2 linked regions of the Blastochloris viridis genome follow. The protein of the gene in region 1 binds, or shares a complex with, the protein of each later gene. Links are inferred from orthologs where the notes say so. Each region holds a gene or a part of one and is shown in the gene's direction. Other genes may lie near its edges.

Region 1 (8,249 bases):
GTCAACACTAAGCGGGCAGTCGGGAGCCGTTGGCGGCTCATGCGGGGCGCGGCGCGGTGCGGCCGTTCCATTGCAGCCGATCTGCAGGACGCATGAGCGGGGTTTCCGGCGCAATGCGGCCTCCCGGTCCGAAACCGGACGACGGTTGATGCAGCGATTATTGATGATGTCTTCGATCTGGTTTGACGGTTTGGTTTCGGTCGCGCGCCGGCTCGGTTCGGCGGTGGCGCTGGCCATCGTTCTCGGCGCCTTGCCGGCGGCGGCCCAGGGTGGCCCTGCTGCGTCTCCGGCCGCGCCGGCACACCATCCCGCGCCCGCCGAGGCCTCCGGCGCCACGCCGCACCAAGCGATGCCGCACCCCGCCGCGCCTGCCACCGCCGCGCCCGCAGGTGGCGCCCCTCCGGCGGCCGCGCTGTCTCCGGCCGGCAGCGGCGGTCAATCCGCTGCGGAGCAACCCGGTTCCGCGCCGGCCCCCGCGTCGCAGGCTTCTGCGGCTCCGGCGATGCCCGAGCTGGCGCTGCCGCGCGATCTGTCGCCGTTCGGCATGTTCCTCGCCGCTGACATCGTGGTGCAGCTCGTGATGGTCGGGCTGGCGCTGGCTTCGGTGCTGAGCTGGACGGTGTGGCTCGCCAAGACCATCGAGCTTGCAGGCGCCCGCCGCCGTGCCCGCGGCGGCCTCAAGGTGGTGGAGGAGGCGACCTCGCTCGGCGAGGCGCTGGACCGTCTGGCGCCGGACGCCGAGGTGGCGCGGGACTTTGCCATCGCCGCCACCGCCGAGATCGGCGCCTCCGCCGGCCTGCCGGCCGACGGCATCAAGGAGCGGATCGGCTCGCGGCTTGAGCGCATCGAGGCGGCGGCTGGCCGCCGCATTTCCCGCGGCATCGGCAGCCTCGCCACCATCGGCGCCACCGCGCCGTTCGTCGGCCTGTTCGGCACGGTGTGGGGCATCATGAACAGCTTCATCGGCATCTCGAAGGCCCAGACCACCAATCTGGCGGTGGTGGCGCCGGGCATCGCCGAGGCGCTGCTGGCGACGGCGCTCGGCTTGATCGCGGCGATTCCGGCGGTGATGATCTACAATGTGTTTGCCCGCCAGATCGCCGGCTATCGCGGTGTGGTCGGCGATGCCGCAGCTGCGGTGCTGCGCCTGGCCGGCCGCGACATCGACCGGCGCAGCGGCGGGCAGCTGCGCAAGGTCCATCCGGCGGCGGAGTGACACCATGGCGATGCGGTTCGGTCCCTCCGACGGCGACGTCGATGAGATGCACGAGATCAACGTCACGCCGTTCATCGACGTGATGCTCGTGCTGCTGATCATCTTCATGATTGCGGCGCCGCTCGCCACCGTCGACGTCGCGGTCAACCTGCCGAACTCGACCGCCGAGCACCAGCCGCGGCCGGACAAGCCGATTTTCCTGACGGTAAAGGCCGATCTGTCGCTGGCGGTCGGCGACGAGGCGGTGGGCCACGGCCAGCTCGCCGGCGCGCTCGACCGCCTGAGCGGCGGCGACCGCGAGCAGCGGGTGTTCCTGCGCGCCGACAAGTCGGTCGCCTATGGCGAGTTGATGACGGTGATGAACGCGCTGCGCGCCGCCGGTTATCTCAAGGTGGCGCTGGTCGGGCTCGATGGTGGGGGCGCACGATGAGCGTGCTGTCGTCATCGCGCCGCGACGCCGCGCGCTGGACCACCGCGTTCGCGATCGCCACGCTGGCCCATGGCGGGCTGGCGGTGGCGGTGCTGGCGAACTGGCAGCCGCCGGAGACCGCCGGCGCGCCGGTGTTGGTCGAGCTGGAGATGCTGGCGGCGTCGCCGGACGTCGCCAGTGCCGAAAGCGTGCCGGGCCCCGAACAGACCAAGACCGACGACGTGCAGCCCCAGCCCGAGGAGGCCGTGACGCCGCCGCCGGAGCCGGAGGTCGAGCAGGCGGCGCTGGAGATGCCCGATCCGGTCGAAGCGCCGGTGACGGTGCCCGATCCGGTGCCGGTGCCCGAGGCGGTGCCGCCCAAGCCGGTGCCGAAGCGCGAGGTGAAGAAGCCCAGGAAGCCCGATCCCAAGCGCGAGGTGAAGAAGCCCGAGCCCGACAAGCCGGAGACCCCGCCGCGCGCGGTGGCCGCGACCACGGCGCGCAGTTCGGCGGACACGGTGGCCTCGATTCCCTCGCCCGGACGGTTCGGCCAGGGCAGCAGCAACGCCATGCCGAACTGGAACAGCCGCATCGTCGCCCACCTGCAGCGCCACAAGCGCTATCCCGCCGAGGCGCAGGCGCGTGGTGAAACCGGCGTTGCCCGTCTCCACTTCACCATCGACCGCAGCGGCAACGTGCTGTCGAGCCGGCTGGCGGCGAGTTCCGGTGTGAGCTCGCTCGACCGCGAGACCGCGGCGCTGATCCAGCGGGCGCAGCCGCTGCCGCAGGCGCCGCCCGAATTGTCGGGCGCCCGCTTCAGCTTCTCGGTGCCGATCCGCTACAGTTTCCGCTGAGGGCGCCGACCCGCGCTGGCAAGCCGGGCGCAGCGCTGCCGGCTCTCGCCGGAAATCCTGTTCGATCAGGTATTTCCGGCGAGGTTGGATTCGGGATCGCGAAGGGGCCACCGGACACCCAATCGGACCAATGGCGGCGGCAGCCGGCCGTTGGCCCGATCGTCGATGTGATTTCACCAAACGGGGCCGGCGGCATCACGCCGCGGCGGGCACGGTCTGCCGGACCTCGAAGCCCTCGAACTGCGGCGGGCCGAGATAGAGGCCGGGGCCGGCGCCAGCCCCGGAGCTGGAGTGGGCGCTGCGGAATTGCTCGGACTGGGTCCAATTGTCGAAGTCGGCCCGGCTCGCCCAGCTCGAGTGCGAGGCATAGAGCGTATGGTCCTCGGCCGCCGGCCCCTTGAGCAGGTGGAAGCCGAGGAAACCCGGCAGTTCGGCGAGGCGGCTGTCGCGGCCGAGCCAAATGCGCTCGAACGCATCCTCCTGGCCCTTGGCGATGCGGAAGCGGTTCATGGCGATGAACATGGCGGCTCCTGTGGGGTGACGGCGGATCCGGGCGGACTGGGCGGGACGGGCAAATGCTGCACCGGACACAGCATCGGCACCCGTTGCGATTCATAGGCAGTTGCAATACCTAAGGTCAACCAAGGCCGGCTTGCCTTTGGAACGCCTCGAAGGAACGGTGCCGGCTGAAGGCAAATCCCTGCGAGGTCCGGTCGCCCGGCCGGTTTTTCGGAGTTCGGTCGCCGAAAGGTCCATTTCGCAGCGGGATCTCAGGCGGGGCTGGCGGCGCGATCGCGGGCGTGATCTCGCCCAATCCGTCGCATACGGTTTGCCGCCGATCGGGCCTTCTGACCGTTGTCCAATCGGCGAAAATCCCGTTTCTGAGCAAGGGTTTTCGATCAGGCCGTTTCCGGGATCACGCCGTGATTTCCCGGAAACCCTATCACGCGAGGGGAGCTACGATGTCGCAAATGGTGGTGTTTGGTGCGAGCGGCCGGACCGGCCGGCATGTGTGCGAACTTGCCGCTGGCGCCGGCTGGACGGTGACCGCGGCTGTCCGCCGCCTTGAGGGCGCCGCGCCGGCGCCGGATCACGCCGCCAGGCTGGCGGCCGACGTGCTCGATCCGGCCAGCGTCGGCGCCGTGCTGGCGGCGGCCAAGCCGGACGTGGTGATTTCCGCCATCGGCGGCGGCGACATCCGCGTCGATGACGAGGGCGTCCGCAACATCGCCGACGCCTGCGTCGTCGCGGGCGTCCGCCGCGTCATCGTCGTCACCTCGCTCGGCTGCGGCGCGTCGCGGACCTACGCCTCCGAACGGCTGCTGGCGGCGATCGGCGAGGTGCTCGCCGCCAAGACCCGCGCCGAAACCCATCTGACGGCGCTGCCGCTGGAGTGGACCGTGGTGCGCCCCGGCGGACTGATCGACGGCGAGCCCAACGGCGCCGGCGCGCTGTTCGAGGACGACCGCGTCCACGGCCGCATCACCTGCCGCGACCTCGCCGCGCTGCTGGTCGCGCTGGCACGCGACGACGATGCCATCGGCATGGTGCTGTCGGCGGTCGACGAGGCGTCGCTGTCGGGCCCGAACGACCCGGTGCGCTACCGCGTGCGGGGCGAGGCGGCCTGACCGCAACCGGCGGGCGGCCATCGCCGCCGGGCGTCAGCGCGGGTCGGCCGCGGGCGTGATCGCCGCCATCATCCCGCTGGCGCGGGTCCATTTGTCGGGCAGGCCGAGCGCGAGGGCGCGCACCACCACCGTGGCCGGGCCGTCGTCCCCGCCGCCGGCCAGGATCGCGGCCAGCGCGGTGCGGTAGCGCTCGGTGCCGGCCGGCGTGCCGGCGACCGCCGCGGCGAGGGCGGCGCCGAGGTCGATGGCGCTCTCGCGCCAGCACGACGGCGGCAGCACGCCCCAGCCGACCTGATCGTGGACGTGGATCAGCGCCGCCGCCAGCGCCACCGTGCGCGGGTCGCGGTCGATGACGTCGCGGTTGTCGCGCAGCACCGCGGCGACCTCGTCCGGCAATTGCGCCGCCACCGCCGCGGTAAGCCGGTCGATGTCGAGGCCGAACCGCTCCAGCAGCCGGCTGCAGGCGCACTGCCGGGCCGGCACCAGCAGGTTCTGCCGCGCCACCGCCTCGCGGATCGCCGCCATCACCGCCTTGCCGATCAGCTCGCCCAGCACGCAATGGTGGCCGGCGCCGGTCAGCGGCTGGGCGCCCGCCAGCGGCGCTGCCACCGCGATCTGGTCGGTGCCGGTGCCGGTGGCGATCTTCGCCGACTGGCGCGAGGGTACCGACAGTTCCTGCATCACCGCCGCCTTGGCCTCGGTCGCGGTCATCACCGCGCGCACCATGGCGCCCTCCGTCATCGGGCTGTTGACCAGCACGATGACGTTGATGGTGCCGGGCGTCTCCGGCCCGATGTCGCCGCGGCGCTCGAAGCGGCCGTCGAATTCGTAATAGCCGGCCGGGTCGCCGGCGCGGGCGCCGCCGCCCTCGACGCCGGCGGTGGCGAGCGCCACCACCTTGAGGTCGCGATGGGCTTCCTCCGCGATGGCGAGCGTGTTGATGTTGGCGGCGGTGGCGAGGCCGGCGCCGGCGGCGCCGGCGAGGCCGTGGCTGTCGAGTAGGCCGGCGGCGTAGCGCTGCGGCTGGCGATAGGCCTCGTGCAGCGCCGGGATGATGTGGCCGACCGGCTCGCAGCTCTGGTGGTTGAACACCAGGTCGAGGTGGTCGGCGAAGCCGCCATTGGCGGGGCAGGTCGAGAACACCCGATGCGGCGTCAGGAACCGCACGCTGACGAGCTTGTCGTCGCGGTGCAGTTCCGCGGTGCCTGTGAAGCGGGCGAGCAGCATGGCGCGGTCAGGTCACGGTCACGGCGCGGTCAAATCCCGCACTCGTTGTCGATGTCCTTGCGGATCGCCGGGCACGCCTGCACCAGTTGCCCGATCGCCTCCTTGGCGCCGGTGAGCGGGATGCGCGCCACCACACCCGGCGCCGCCTCCGCGGTGTCGTCGTCGAGCGCGGTCACGTCGGTGCCTTCATCGAAATAGAGCAGCAGGCGCGCCGCCTGGAACGCGCTGAGGTTGACCTCGCAGGTGGTGCCGGCCCGCTCGAAATAGCCGCCGGCGGTGCGCGCGATCACCGCCTCGCCCATCGCCGGATCGCCGAGGAACCGATAGCGCTCGACCGCCTCGGCGTCGGTGAAGGCCGGGTGCGGCCGCACCAGCCCCGCCGTCAGCGCCAGCGCCGCCGCCGGGCGGGCGACGCCGCGGTCGGGCATGCAGCGCAGGCCGATGCTCTCGCCGTCCACCGTCACGAACGCCGACAGCCCCCATTGCGGATGGTGGCCGTAGCGCCACGCGGCGCCCGAGGATGCCTCCTCGGCGGACGCCGGGGCCGCCAGCGCGATCAGCGCGGCACACAGCGCAGGCAGCATCGGGCGACTCATGCCGGCCTCCATCGAACAGGGTCAGCCATCATCGAGTTCGGCCAGGTCGCCGGCAAGCCCGGAATAGGCCCGGCCGCGCAGCAGCGCCACCGACAGCCACACCAGATAGGCGCCGCCGAGCGCCGCCAGCACCAGCGCCGCCCACACCTCGGCGTCCGCCACCTCGTACGCGCGATAGAGGTCGTGCGGCGAGAACATCGAGCGGCGTTCGTGCAGCAGCGCCAGCACGGAGTGCGCCGCGACCCAGCCGACGCCGCCGATCACCACGACGCTGAGCAGCGGGACGAGCCACACCGAGGCCAGCGCGAAGCACAGCGTCAACAGCGGCACGAACAGGTCGATCTCGACCGGGTGCGGCAGCACGAACATCGGCAGTGCCGCCAGCACCACCAGCGCGGTGCGCCGCAACAGCCAGCCCACCGGGCTCTTTTTCGCGCTGGCCTGCGCCGGTCGCCGTGCCATCGCGGTGCGCACCTGCTCGGCCACCGCCTCGTAACGCTCCGGCGGGCAGAACAGGATCATCACCGTGCGCCAGGCGTTCGCCAGCGCGATGGCGTTCCAGCGCGGGTAGAACCGCGCCTTGACGATGCCGCGCCAGGCGGTGCGCTGATCGGCGGCGGTCTTGGCGATCAGGCCGGCGCCGGCTGCGCCGGGCCTGCCGGACAGCGCGCCGAGCACGATGGCTGCGCTTGACACCGCGGCCGCCCGGCGGTCGAGGGTCTCCGCCCGCGCGCCCTTGGCATCGACCGTGAAGCGCATGGTCATGCTGTTGCGGTAGATCGCCGCCATGGCGAGCACGCCGACCACGAACAGCGCGGCGGCAATGGCGGTGCTGATCGCCAGCATCGCCGGGATGGCGTCCGGGCTGCCGCCCACCGCCATCAGGAACGACAGCAGCGCCCCCATGATCAGCGCGGTCAGCCCGAAGACTTTGGCGTAGCCGGCCAGCAGCAGCGGGTGGGTCGCGACCGCGACATCGACCTCCCAACTCATCGGCGCCGCCCGCCTGGGAGCTTTGGCGCCGCCGCCGGTCGCCGTGGTGTCGCCTGTCATCCCCGCCCCCGCCTCAAACGCTTTCGCTAGATCACGACGTGTTTATCTTCCCTAGATCACGACGGGATCATCCGGAAACCGTATCATCCCAACGGTCCTGGATGCTGACGCATGGGGCCGCTGAAATTCGCAGATTTTCGTTCGTGACATCAATGATTTCACGAACGCCGCCGCCGGTATCAGGATCCAAGACGGGAGGTTCGTCATGGTCGGCCGTTTGTTCGCGATTGCGGTGGGTGTGGTGTGCGGCCTCGCGCTGGCGCAGTTTCCCGAGTTCGCCCAGCAATATAGCCAGCGGCTCGGTGGCCGGCTCGACGAGCTGCGCGGCTTCGTGCAGCGCTTCGACGCCGACGCTGCCCGCGCCGGCCTCACCCGCGCCGAAGGCCTCGCCGAGTTTGTCAGGCCGGGCTCGGCGTTCCTGCGCGACCGCGGCGCCGACGCGGCCGTCATGATCCGCCGCTTCGAAGCGTTCGACGCCGCCAAGACCGCGCTCGACACCGCCGCGCCATTCGAGCGGCTGGCGGTGTTCCTGCGCACCTACGACCGAGAGGTCGGGCAGGCGACCTACGCCGACTTCCGCCCGGCGGTGCCGGTGACCGCCGAGGGCGCGGTCCACGCCGGCGCGGGCTTTCTCGGCGGGGTGCTGGCGGCGTCGCTGATCTTCGGCCTGGGTCGCGGCCGGCGGCGGTCCCGCTCCGGCGGGGCGCCGGCGTGAGCGGCGGTGCGCTGGGGCGATTGGCGCAGGTGATTTGATTCGCGGTCGCAGCGCCTGGAAGCAACGTTCCATCGCCTGCCGGGGCTTGTCCGGTTTTGAGCAGTTTTGACGCGTATTTTTCTGCCAGCCGGTGAAATTGCGACCGCGCTGGTCCGGCGGTGCTGTTGCTGTTTCGCAACAGCACTCTGTAAAGTTAATAATCTGTCGCTATTTGCCTATTTAGTAGGCAGATGCTCGCTGTTTGTCCTTCCTTTGCGTATGTCGAGTTTGTCACAAATGCGGCGACAGATCGGGCGGGGCCCTTGCGGCCTCGCCGGTGAATGAAGCAGGGGAACGACGAAGATGATGAAGAGCTTCACGACGCTGACGGCCGCTGCGGCGGTGCTTCTGGCGGCCGGCACGGCCAACGCAGCCGACCTTCGCGCCAACGGCAAGACCGTTGAGGCGCCGCCCGCGCCGTCGATCTTCGACATCGCCTTTGGCGCCTCGCTGGCGTCCGACTATATGTTCCGCGGTATCTCGCAGTCGAACCGCGAGCCGTCGGTTGCGGC
Region 2 (6,413 bases), 790 kb from region 1 along the record:
CCGCCGCGATGGTCGCGATGTTCTTCATCTACACCATCCTGCCGGCGACGCTGCGCCAAGCCGGCCACCCGCCCGAGGTGGTCGGCATGGTCTTCCTTGCCTATCTGCCCTACGCGCTGCGGGTGGCATGGGCGCCGCTGGTCGAGCGCTGGGCGGCCGGGCAAGCCTCGCGCCACCGCGCGGCGCTGCGGCTGTTCCTCATCGCCGCTGTTCTGGCGATGCTGGCGCTGCTGGCGGTGGATCCGGCCACCTCGGTGTGGCCGCTGCTCGGCCTCAGCACGCTGGTGGTGACGCTGCTCGTCACCGCCATGACGGCGAGCGACGCCTATCTGGTCGCCATGGTGGGCGCCGCCGACCGGCAGCGTTCGGCGGTCCAGCAGGGCATCGCCGCGGCGGCCGGCGGCACCGCTCTCGGTGTCGCCATGCTCGTGCTCGGCGATCACGGCTGGCGCGGGATCGTCGTCGCCGTGGCGACACTATCCTTCGTGGTCGCGCTCCCCGCCCTGATGCTGCCGGACCGGCTGGGGGAGAGGCTCACGGCGACGGCAGGGCCACAGCGGGCGGGCCTGTGGACGTTCTTCAATAGCCCGGTGGTGCGGCGGCGGCTGGCGATCTCGGTGTTCGTGCACGGCGCCTTCGGTCTCGCCTCCGGCGCACTGCCGATCCTGCAGGTCGATGCCGGCCTCAGCGTTGGCGAGATCGGCCTTCTATCGGCGGTCGGCGCCAATATCGTCGGCCTTGCGGCGTCGCTGCTGGTCGGCGCCGGCATGGTCCGCTTCGGAGCCTGGCGAGCACTCGCCGCGCTCTGCGTCGCCTCCCTCGTCGGCTTCGGGACCGCAGCCGTAGCGGGCTCGGCGATCTTCGATTGGAGCGCCGTCATCGCCCTCACCTTCCTGGTGATGGGCACGTCCTACGCCTTCTTCGTCGTCTATCGCGCCCTCACCCTCATCGTGTGCCAAGGCGAGCGCGCCGCCACCCAGGCGGCCGCCCTCGCCTGCGCCGACTCGCTGATCTCGATCGTGGCGGCCACTGCGTCGGGCGCGGCGATCGCCGCGCTCGGCCTCAACGGGTTGTTCGCTGTCGTCGCCGCCCTCGTCTCGATCGGCACGGTGATCGCCGTGGTCATCTCGGCCGGACCCGAGGTCCGCGCCCTCCTTCGCCACCCTTCCCTGGAACAACCGCAATGATGGGGATCCCTTTGCGCCGATCCACGATACTGCTGGCATCGTCTCTGCTCTGCTCAACTGCACTGACGCCGGCCTATGCCGAGCCGGAGACCCAGAGCGAGAACGGCATCGAGACCGAGACGATCGAGGAGATCACCGTCACTGCCCGCAAGCGGACCGAGAAGCTGCGTGACATTCCGTTCTCGGTCGAAACCATCAGCCGCACCGAGCTTGAAGAGAAGCGGATCGTCGACGGCACCACGGCGCTGCGCGACATCGCCGGCGCGGTGAAGCCCTCCTTCGGCGACCGCTCGAACGACTTCATCATCATGCGCGGCGTCGGCGCCGTGCTGTTTCCCTTGAGCCCCGACGACAGTTCGGTGCTGACCTTCATTGATGGCGCGCCGACCTCGATCGCCGCCTCGAACTCAGCCTATTTCGACCTGCAGCGGGTCGAGGTGCTGAAAGGACCGCAATCGACGCTGTTCGGCCGCAACACCTCGGGCGGCGCCATCAATCTGATTCCGATCCTGCCGAGCGAGACGCCCGAAGGCTATGTCGGGGTCGAGTACGGCACCGACAATCACCGCCTCATCGAGGGCGCGTTGGCCGGCGCCATCGTGCCGGAAAAGGTGGCCGGCCGCGTCGCCTTCCGCGCCCGCGGTATCGACGGCTTCCTCTCCAACACCGAAGGCCCCGAACTGGGCGACGAAACCTCCTATGTCGGGCGCGGCTCGCTGCTGTTCACCCCCAACGAGCGCACCCGCTGGCTGATCAGCGCCAGCGGCGAGAAGACGGACCTCTCGCCGATCTACTACACGCTGCAGGGCGATGGCATGGAGAAACTCGCCGGCTATTCGGTGGCCGATGAGACCCTCGAATTCGTCAATCTGAACTCAAAGTTCGAATACGCCTTCGACGCCTTCACCTTCACCGCCCAGACCTCCTACCACAAGGCCGATACCGTCTCGCGCTACAACGCGCTCGACACCTATCTCGCCAGCGCGATGTCGGGCCTGCCGACCTCGATGTTCGCCGATCCGGACACCAATCACATCTACTGGACCCGGCACGAGAGCCGCGCCACCCAGGAGTTCCGCCTCACCTCCAATCCCGGCTCCAGCCTCTCCTGGATCGCCGGCGCGGTCGGCTACCAGGACACCGCGAACCTGATCCAAAGCGTCAGCTTGTGGCTCTACGGCCCGCTCATGGCCGGCACCGACGACTACAACCAGACCACCACCGGCGCTGCGGTGTTCGGCGAGGTTACGCTCCCGGTGTGGGACAAGCTGAAATGGACGGTGGGCGGTCGCCTGACCCACGAAAGCAAGGACTTCGACAACCTCTACACCTCCGACGGCACCACGATGGCGATCCCGTCATTCGCCGAACAAGGCACGATGTCCTACGGCTTCTGGACCGGTCGCACCTCGCTCGCCTATGAGTGGTCGCCGAACCTGTCGAGCTGGGCCAGCGTGGCGCGCGGCTACAAGGGCGGCGGCTACGGCGTCTTTAACCGAGCCGCACCATTCGGCGTCGCCCGCGACCCGTACGATCCGACCTCGATGATCGCCTACGAGATCGGCAGCCGCGGCTCGTTCCTGGACAATCGCCTGAACCTGTCAGGCGCCCTGTTCTACAACGACGTCTCGCAGGAGCAGATCACCGCCTTCAACACCCTGACGCTTGAATCGATGGCGCTCAATGTCGACGTCCAGAACTGGGGCGGCGAGCTTGAGGGCAGCTATCGCCTCGCCGAGGGCTGGGACGTCGGCTTCGGCGCCGCCTACACCCAGGGTGAACTGCTCAACGTGACGTCGGTCCTCGCCGCTCTCGTGCCTGGACTTGTGGACGGCAACAAGATCCCCGGCGTGCCGGAGTGGACCTTCAAGGCCTCGCTCGCCCACCGCACCCACGTCGAGAAGCTCGGGCTCGACGCCCAGCTCGGCGACGCCCAGGCCTACTGGCGGCTGGATTACAGCTTCATCGGCGAGCGCTTCGCGGAGGCCGGCAATCTGTTTCTGCTCGAAGCCTCCCACCTATTGGCGGCGCGGGCCGGCCTGGAGTGGGAGAAGCGGGAATTCTATCTGTTCGGCAGCAATCTGCTGAACGACGAGACGATCTCATTCGGTCAGGCCTACGGCCTGTCCGCCGCCACCGGCGAGCAGATTTCCGGCGTGAGCTACGTCCGCGGCCGCACCTTCGGGCTCGGCGCCAAGGTGCGGCTGTGACCGCGTCCATGGTTGCGAGGGCGTGACATGCACACGGTGGACATGACGCCGCTGGGGCTGTTCCTGTCGGCCGGCTGGGTCGGCCGCAGCGTGATCCTGGCGCTGACCGCAGCCTCGATCTGGTGCTGGGTGGCGATGGTCGAGGTCTGGCTCGGCCATCGCAGCCTCAAGAGCGCGCTCAAAGCGGCCGCGCGCGGCGAGGTGCCCGCGCTCCTCACCGGCGTCGAGCGTGCCGGCGTCGAGGCCGCGCGCCTTCACATCGCCGCCGAGAGCGTCGCCGAGCGGCGCACCCGCATCGGCGAGGCGATGGGGCGCGAGGCGGACATCGTGATGATGCGGCTCGAACGCGGCCTGCCCGCTCTGGCGATGATCGCCTCCGCCGCGCCGTTCATCGGCCTGTTCGGCACGGTGTGGGGCATCATGTCGAGCTTCATGGGCATCGCCGCGGCGCAGGACACCAGCCTCGCCGTGGTGGCGCCGGGCATTGCCGAGGCGTTGGCGGCGACCGCCATTGGTCTCGCCGCGGCCATCCCCGCCTCGCTCGGCTACAACCGCCTCGCCGCCGTGCTCGGCCACGCCGGGCAGCGGCTCCGCCATCACGTCGAACACCGCGCCGTGCAGTTCGGCATCAATGCCGTTCCTCCCATTGACGGAGAGACGCGATGAGCCTCGGTGGATTCGGAGGGTCGCGGCCCGGCGGGCACCGGCCGTCGGCCGAGATCAACGTGACGCCGCTGGTCGACGTCATGCTGGTGCTGCTGGTGGTGTTCATGATCACCGCGCCGCTGCTGGCGGCGGGCCTGAAGCTCGATCTGCCGCGCGCCTCCACGGCAAAGCCGCTTGATCCGAAGGATCCGGTGGTGGTGTCGGTCGATCGCGACGGCCGCATCGCCGTCGACCAGGGCGCGGTCGCGCGCGAGGAACTGGCGGCAGCGGTGCTGGCGAAAATTGCCGACGGCGAGCGCACCGTGCGGGTGCGCGGCGACCGCGAACTCGCCTATGGCGAGGTCGTCGGCATCGTCGATGTTCTGGTGGCTGCCGGCATCCGCCGTATCGCGCTGGTCACCGACCCGAAGGCCGCACAACGCCCCGGCCAGGACGCGCGGAGCGGCGGCGTGGTCGAGGCGCCCGCCCCGGCGGCGAGCGCCGCCGCGCCGTGATCGCCGCATCATGAGCGTCGCCGCCAGCGCTGCCGCAGCCTATCCCCCGCTGAGCCGCGGACGGCGGGCGGGCCTCATCGCCCTGGTCACGGCTGTGCACGCATCGGCCTTGATCGTCCTGCCCAGTCCTGAGCCCGCGCAGGCCCCGCCCGGGGAAGTCGAGATCACGTTCGTCGTCGAATCGCCCGCCACCGAGCCCGCCGATGCCGTCCCCGATCCGCTGCCGCCGGAGCCCCAACCGGAACCCGAGCCGGAGCCCATCCCCGAGCCACCGCCGGACCAGATCGTCACGCCCGAGCCGGAGCCGACCATCGCCCCCGAGCCGCGCCCGGCTCCCTCGCACCCGAAACCGGAGGCCGAACCGGTGCCGCGCCGCACTGAGCCCAAGCGCCCCAGCGCGCGGCCGGTTGCGCAGCCGGGCGAACCCTCCCCCACCGCGCGGCCCGGCCGCGACCCCGGCTACGCCACGCGGGTGCGGGCCATTCTCCAGGCGCGAGTCGACAGCCTCGGCCTGGAGGTGTCCGGCGTCGTCGCTGTGGCGTTCACCGTCGGGCCGGGCGGAAAACTCGTCTCGCACCGGCTGGTGCGCGCGTCCGGCAACTTCGCCATCGACCGCGCCATTCGCGCCGTGCTCGCCAGCATCTCGTTTCCCCCGCCGCCCGGCGGAAGCTTCGCCGGCAACGTCTCCATCCGCATACGTTAGGAGCCTCTGTCCATGCAGCCACGCACCCTCATCGGCATCGTCGTTCCCCTCGCCCTGCTCACCTCCTATGTTCTGTTCGCCGATAGCGGCGACTGGGGCACGCGGGCGTTCGTCGCCGGCAGCCTGACGATGTGGGTCTTGCGCAATCTCTACGTCCACACCCGCAACGGCCCGCTCGTCGAGACCCGCATGGACGTCACCGAAAGGCTCGTGCTCGTTGCCGCCGCCCTCGGCGTCATGGTGCTGCCGTTCGCGACGATCTTCTGGCCGTGGCCGGCCGAATGGGTGGTGCCCGCCAGCCCTGCCGCGATCATCGCCGGCGCCATCATTTACCTGATCGCCGATCTCCTGTTCTGGCGCTCGCACGCCGATCTCGGCCGGCAATGGTCGCCGACCCTCGAAATCAAGCAGGACCACGCGCTGATCACGCGCGGCGTCTATCGCTGGATCCGCCACCCGATGTACGCCGCGATGTGGCTGATGGCGATCGCGCAGGCGCTGCTGCTGCCGCACTGGGCCGGCGCGCTGTCCGGCCTCGTCGGCTTCGGCGCGGTCTATGTCACGCGCATCAACCGCGAAGAGGCGATGATGCGCGATCTGTTCGGCCCGGCCTGGGACGACTACGCCCGCCGCACCGGTCGGCTCCTGCCGCGCTGGCGCGGCTCGATGTGACGGGCGGGAAAAGGCACGCCAGCGCCGGGGACGATCGATCGCCCCGGCGCCGGCCGCAGTCAGTGGAGGTGCGCGTGGTTGTGCCCGTGCCGATGTCCATGCCCATCGTCATGCACATGGCCGTGGCTGGAAAGCGCGCCGAGGTCCTGTCCGGTGCGGTATTCCCGCCACGCCTGGCGCAGGATCTGTAGCGAGGAACTGAGGAACAGGCCGGCCATCGCCGCCGCGACCACCAGGTCCGGCCACGCCGTGGTGGTGCCCCACACGCTCGCCGCCGCCACCATTACCGCGACATTGCCGATGGCGTCGTTGCGCGAGCACAGCCACACCGAACGCACGTTGGCGTCGCCGTCCTTGTAGCGCATCAAGAGCAGCACGCTGGCGAGATTGGCGATCAGCGCCATGAGGCCGACCACCCCCATCACCTCCGCCCGCGGCACCCCCAGCACGACAAGCTGATAGGCGGTCGAGCCCAGCACCC

Evidence for each region. Proteins that work in one complex are often made in the same cells at the same time.
Region 2: the proteins of exbD (region 1) and BVIR_RS08935 are in contact, whole or in part, in a cryo-EM structure (PDB 9DDO), measured with the Escherichia coli proteins. The link is inferred for Blastochloris viridis from one-to-one orthologs.

What each region holds. Positions count from the first base shown.
Region 1 is NZ_CP012946.1:2,796,084-2,804,332, reverse strand. Bases 1-2,933 are described here. They hold exbD (TonB system transport protein ExbD), read left to right. Parts: upstream 1-1,220; coding sequence 1,221-1,646; downstream 1,647-2,933. Other genes in these bases: hmuQ (heme-degrading protein HmuQ), read right to left, coding at 2,675-2,933; BVIR_RS12270 (energy transducer TonB), read left to right, coding at 1,643-2,479; exbB (tonB-system energizer ExbB), read left to right, coding at 503-1,216. Also shown: more of hmuQ, read right to left, coding at 2,934-3,001; BVIR_RS12260 (NAD(P)H-binding protein), read left to right, coding at 3,442-4,107; BVIR_RS12255 (adenosylcobinamide amidohydrolase), read right to left, coding at 4,141-5,334; BVIR_RS12250 (hypothetical protein), read right to left, coding at 5,364-5,930; BVIR_RS12245 (hypothetical protein), read right to left, coding at 5,952-6,983; BVIR_RS12240 (DUF2937 family protein), read left to right, coding at 7,189-7,698; BVIR_RS12235 (TorF family putative porin), read left to right, coding at 8,044-8,249. UniProt on the Escherichia coli protein: Involved in the TonB-dependent energy-dependent transport of various receptor-bound substrates.
Region 2 is NZ_CP012946.1:2,008,471-2,014,883, forward strand. Bases 3,553-6,413 are described here. They hold BVIR_RS08935 (TonB family protein), read left to right. Parts: upstream 3,553-4,567; coding sequence 4,568-5,260; downstream 5,261-6,413. Other genes in these bases: BVIR_RS08925 (MotA/TolQ/ExbB proton channel family protein), read left to right, coding at 3,553-4,063; BVIR_RS08930 (ExbD/TolR family protein), read left to right, coding at 4,060-4,557; BVIR_RS08940 (protein-S-isoprenylcysteine O-methyltransferase), read left to right, coding at 5,273-5,932; BVIR_RS08945 (cation efflux transmembrane domain-containing protein), read right to left, coding at 5,992-6,413. Outside these bases: BVIR_RS08915 (MFS transporter), read left to right, coding at 1-1,187; BVIR_RS08920 (TonB-dependent receptor), read left to right, coding at 1,199-3,397; more of BVIR_RS08925, read left to right, coding at 3,425-3,552. UniProt on the Escherichia coli protein: Interacts with outer membrane receptor proteins that carry out high-affinity binding and energy dependent uptake into the periplasmic space of specific substrates such as cobalamin, and various iron compounds (such as iron dicitrate, enterochelin, aerobactin, etc.).